DNA from 2 places in the Pseudonocardia sp. DSM 110487 genome. Region 1 is predicted to be linked to the other one. Evidence: riboswitches for the same ligand, from Rfam matches in the RefSeq annotation. Region 1 holds a riboswitch; the other holds the start of a gene.
What was found. Region 1 has a riboswitch for S-adenosylmethionine ahead of K1T35_RS14450 (ABC transporter substrate-binding protein). Riboswitches for the same ligand answer to the same signal wherever they lie in the genome.

Region 1 (2,392 bases):
CTGCGCCTGCGCGACGGTGGCGGCGCGAGCCGCCTCGTCCGGCTGCGCCGCCTGCTGGGCGAGCACCTCGTCGAGCGGGCCGGACGGCAGCCGGTAGTAGTTGTTGCCTGCCGTCGAGTAGGTGCTGCGCAGGATGTCCGGGTCGGCCCGGGTGGTGTTGCCCCAGTTCGCGACGTACTGCCCGGACTGAAGCGTCGGTGTGTTCTCCGAGATCGGCTTCTCCCGCAGCTGCAGATCGATGCCCACCTTGCGCACCTGCTGCTGGATCAGCTCGACGGCCGCCCGGTTGGCGGGCGAGTTGGCGTACCAGGTCAGCTCCACCGTCAGCGGCGTGCCGTTCCTCGCCCGGATGCCGTCCGGACCGGGCAGCCAGCCCGCGGCGTCGAGCACCGACCCCGCCCTGGCCGGGTCGAACGGGAGCAACGCGGACTGGTCGGCGTAGCCGGGCGTCGTCGAGGCGAGCGGGCTGGTGGCCGGCTTCGTCTGCGAGGTGTAGACCGTCGCGACGACCTCCGCGCGGTCGATCGCGAGCGACACCGCCTCCCGCACCGCGGGATCCGCGCCGAGCGGGGAAGCCTGGTTGAACGTGATCCCGAACGGGATGCCCGGGTTGGGCCGGCCCAGCAGCTGCGCACCGGCCGCGGTGAGCAGCGCCTCGTCCTGCTGCGCGATGTTGCCGATGGCATCCACCTCGCCGGACGCGAGGCTGCCGACGCGCACTCCTGACTCGGGCACGATGCGGAACTCGATCCGGTCCAGCTGGGCCTCACCCTGCGACCGCCACAGCGACGAGCCCCACGCGTACCCGGCCCGCTTGGCGAGCACGATCGACTCGTCCCGGGTGTAGGACTCGATCACGAACGGCCCGGACCCGACGACCGACGCGCAGCGGTCGTCGTCGCTCCTCGCCACCGTCGCCGGGGACAGGATGCCCAGGCTGTGCGTCGACGTGCCCTGCAGGAACTGCACGTTCGGGCGGTCGAACGCCACCGTGAGCCGGGTCGGGCTCTCCACCGTGGTGCCCACGTAGCCGGCCAGGTAGCCCTTCGGCAGGGTGCCGCGGGCTCCGAGGTTCTGCACGGCGTCGAAGTTCGCCTTGACCGCCGCGGCGTCGAGCGGTGTGCCGTCGCTGAACGTCACGCCCTCGCGCAGCGTGAACGTGTAGGAGCTGGCGTCGGCGTTGCTCTCCCAGCTCGTGGCGAGCCACGGCCGCAGCTCACCGCCGGCCGGGTCCTGGTCGGTCAGCGAGTCGACCACCTGGCGCAGCGAGAAGATCGTGTCGTTGCTGCCGACCTGCTGGGGGTCGACGCACCCCTGGTCGCTGCTCACCGCGAAGCGCAGCGTGCCGCCCGGCTGCGGGACGCCGGGGTCGGCGGTGCTCGCCGTCGGCGTCGAGCCGCATGCGCTCAGCAATACGACGGCGGCGACGAGCCACGATGCAAGGGGTCGAGGCATGAGAGTGGTCCTTCATCCAGGAGAACGCACAGGCGTGGGCACCGCCGCATTCGGCGGCGGTGTGGAGGGAACGGGTCGGCTCGTCAGACCCGACAGAGCGCCGCGCAGGTGCGGCACAGATCGACGTGATGGCGCCACGCATGCCACGTGGTGCGCAGCTCGATCCGTTCCGGACCCGGCACGGCGACCTCCATCGCTCCCGGCGGTAGCACCCGCTCCCGCTCACACAGGGGGTTGCTGCGGCGTCGTCGATCCGGGTCTCTCGGCCGCTCTGGATGGCGTCTGGATTGCACTTCGAACTTACGTAGCTACCACATCCATTTTCAAGCGGTGTGGTGCGCGCCATTGTCGAAGGAAATGACCGGACAGAATGACCGGCAAATGTCCGTTCGTTGACACGGAACGGGCGCGGCTGCCTACCGTATTGATCCGCTGACCGGGAGAGCTGGAGGCCGCCGTGCCCTGTCCACCGAGCCTGCTGGACCCGACGCCCACCGACGCCCCGCCGCTCACGATCGACGTCGCCGTTGTCGGCGCGGGTGCCGCAGGCGCCGCGACCGCGTGGCACCTCGCCCGCCGCGGGCTGAGCGTCACGCTGCTCGAGCAGAGGTCCGCCGGCGTGGTCTGGCGGGCGGCCGGGCCGGCCCCGTGGGCGGACACCGGGCTGTCCAGCGGGCTCGCCGTCCGGCTCTGGAGGCAGGTCGAGCAGGCCACTGGGGCCGCGTTGCTGCACGTCGTCGACGGCGTCCGCCAGGTGCGGGCCGACCAGGCGACGGCCGCGCTCACGGCCGCGGCCACCGCGTGGGGCGCGCGCCTGCGCCACTGCGATGAGGTCGTCGCGATCGACCACTCCGCCGGGAGCGCGCTGGTCCGCACCCACACGATCACCCTGTCGGCCGCCCGGGTGGTGCTGACCGGAGCCGGGCCGGCCGCCCTC
Region 2 (2,392 bases), 720 kb from region 1:
GTCCGGGTCGGCCGCCGCGCCCTTGACGTCGGCGTTGACCTCGGCCGCCGCCGCGAACGCCTCCGCGATGGCCTCCGGGCCCCATCCGCGCACCGCCTGCTGGGCCTTGCGGATCTTCCAGGGTGGCATGCCGAGGGTGCCGGCCAGCCGGTTGGGATCGCCGCGGCCCGCCGAGCCGACCTTCGCGAGCGTGCGGAGCGCGTCGGCCAGCGCGTCGGCGATCAGCACCGACGGCGTGCCGAGCAGCTGCGCCCAGCGCAGCGCCTCGATCGCCCCGGCGCGGTCGCCCGCCACGACCTTGTCGGCCACCGCGAACCCCGTGGCCTCGGCCCGGCCGCGGTGGTAGCGACGCACCGCGCGCTCGTCGACCGAACCGCCGGTGTCGGCCACCAGCTGGCTGGTGGCCGAGGCCAGCTCCCGCAGATCCGACCCCACCGCCTCGAGCAGCGCACCGATCGCGTCGCCCGTGATCTTGCCGCCGACGCGGCGGGCCTCGGCGCGCACGAAGTCAGACCGCTCGTCCATCCTCGTGATCTTGTTGCAGGTGGTGACGGGGGCACCGGCCTTCCGCAGGGCGTCGACGAGAGCCTTGTTGCGCGCCCCGCCCGAGTGGACGACCACGAGGACGATGCCCTCGGCGGGGTCGGCCGACTGCTCGACGATCGCCGTGGCCAGCTCCTTGCCGACCTCCTGCGCCGCGAGCAGGACGAGCACCCTCCCCTCGGCGAAGAGCGACGGGCTCAGGCTCTCGGCCAGGTCGGCGGGGGTGAGTTCGGAGGCGCGCACCCGGCGCAGCTCGGCCGTGGGGTCGCCCGCACGGACCTCGGCCACCACCTGCTCGATCGCCCGCTCGATGAGCAGTTCCTCCTCGCCGACGACGAGGCGGATCGGGGCGGGCGCGGCCATGCGTCCATGCTCGCGCACGGCCCCGACATCGCGTGACCCGGCTCCCAGATCACGGGACGAGCTTGGGGGCCGCGGTGATCGTGTCGTAACGTGTTGGGCACAACCGCATATGGCTCATCCAGAGGGGCAGAGGGAACGGCCCGACGAAGCCCCGGCAACCGGCGATGCGCAGTCTTCGCGCTCGAACACGGTGCCAATTCCGACCCGCACGGTGCGGGAAAGATGAGGAGTCCTCTCATGACCCTGGCTGCTGGCAGCGCCACCACCACCGCCTTCGACCTCGGACCCGCCCGCGCGCTGTCCTGTCGGGAATGCGGCCACCAGATCCCCCTCGCCGCCGAGTTCGCCTGCCCGGAATGCTTCGGCCCGCTCGAGGTGGCCTACGAGTTCGGTTCCGTCACCCGCGAGTCGATCGCGGCGGGTCCCAAGTCCATCTGGCGCTACCGCCACCTGCTCCCCGTGCCCACGAACGTGCAGTCCCACCCCAACACCGAGCCCGGCCTCACCCGGCTGATCAAGGCCGACCGGCTCGCCGCCGCGCTGGGCGTGCGCTCGCTGTGGGTCAAGGACGACACCGGCAACCCCACCCACTCCTTCAAGGACCGGGTGGTGGCGGTGGCGCTGGCCGCCGCCCGTGAGCTCGGCTTCACCGTGCTGTGCTGCCCGTCCACCGGGAACCTGGCCAACGCCGTGGCCGCGGCGGCCGCCCGCGCCGGTTGGGACTCGGTGGTGCTGATCCCCAGCTCCCTCGAGCAGGCCAAGGTGCTCACCACCGCCGTCTACGACGGCACCCTCCTCGCCGTCGACGGCAACTACGACGACGTCAACCGGCTCGCCACGGAGCTCGCCGCCGAGCACGAGGACTGGGCGTTCGTCAACGTCAACGTGCGGCCCTACTACGCCGAGGGCTCGAAGACCCTCGGCTACGAGGTGGCCGAGCAGCTCGGCTGGCGGCTGCCCGAGCAGATCGTGGTGCCCGTGGCGTCCGGCTCGCAGCTGACCAAGGTGGACAAGGGCTTCACGGAGCTCGGCACGCTCGGCCTGGTGGAGCCCACCCCGTACCGGGTGTTCGGCGCCCAGGCCACGGGCTGCTCGCCGGTGGCGAAGGCCTTCGAGGACGGCCACGACGTCGTGCAGCCGGTGCGCCCCGACACGATCGCCCGCTCGCTGGCCATCGGCAATCCGGCCGACGGCCCGTACGTCCTCGACACCGTGCGCCGCACCGGCGGGGCGGTGGCACACGTCAGCGACGAGGAGGTCGTGGAGGGCATCCGGCTGCTCGCCCGCACCGAGGGCGTGTTCGCGGAGACGGCGGGCGGGGTCACCGTGGCCACGGCCAAGAAGCTGATCGAGTCGGGCAGGCTCGACCCGGACGCCGAGACCGTCCTCCTGATCACCGGCGACGGCCTCAAGACCCTCGACGCCGTGTCCGGCCACATCGGCCCGTCGGCCACCGTGCCGTCCACCAGCAAGGCGGTGCGCGAGG

Region 2: linked by a shared signal. The riboswitch ahead of thrC (threonine synthase) and the one ahead of K1T35_RS14450 (ABC transporter substrate-binding protein) in region 1 are both predicted to bind S-adenosylmethionine.

Annotation. Positions count from the first base shown of each region.
Region 1 covers NZ_CP080521.1:3,118,101-3,120,492, reverse strand. Annotated here, with positions in the region: gene K1T35_RS14450 (ABC transporter substrate-binding protein) at 1-1,455, opposite strand, end outside; SAM riboswitch class I at 1,643-1,737, opposite strand; gene K1T35_RS14445 (FAD-dependent oxidoreductase) at 1,913-2,392, shown strand, end outside.
Region 2 covers NZ_CP080521.1:2,403,083-2,405,474, reverse strand. Annotated here, with positions in the region: gene holA (DNA polymerase III subunit delta) at 1-906, opposite strand, end outside; SAM riboswitch class I at 1,018-1,135, shown strand; gene thrC (threonine synthase) at 1,144-2,392, shown strand, end outside.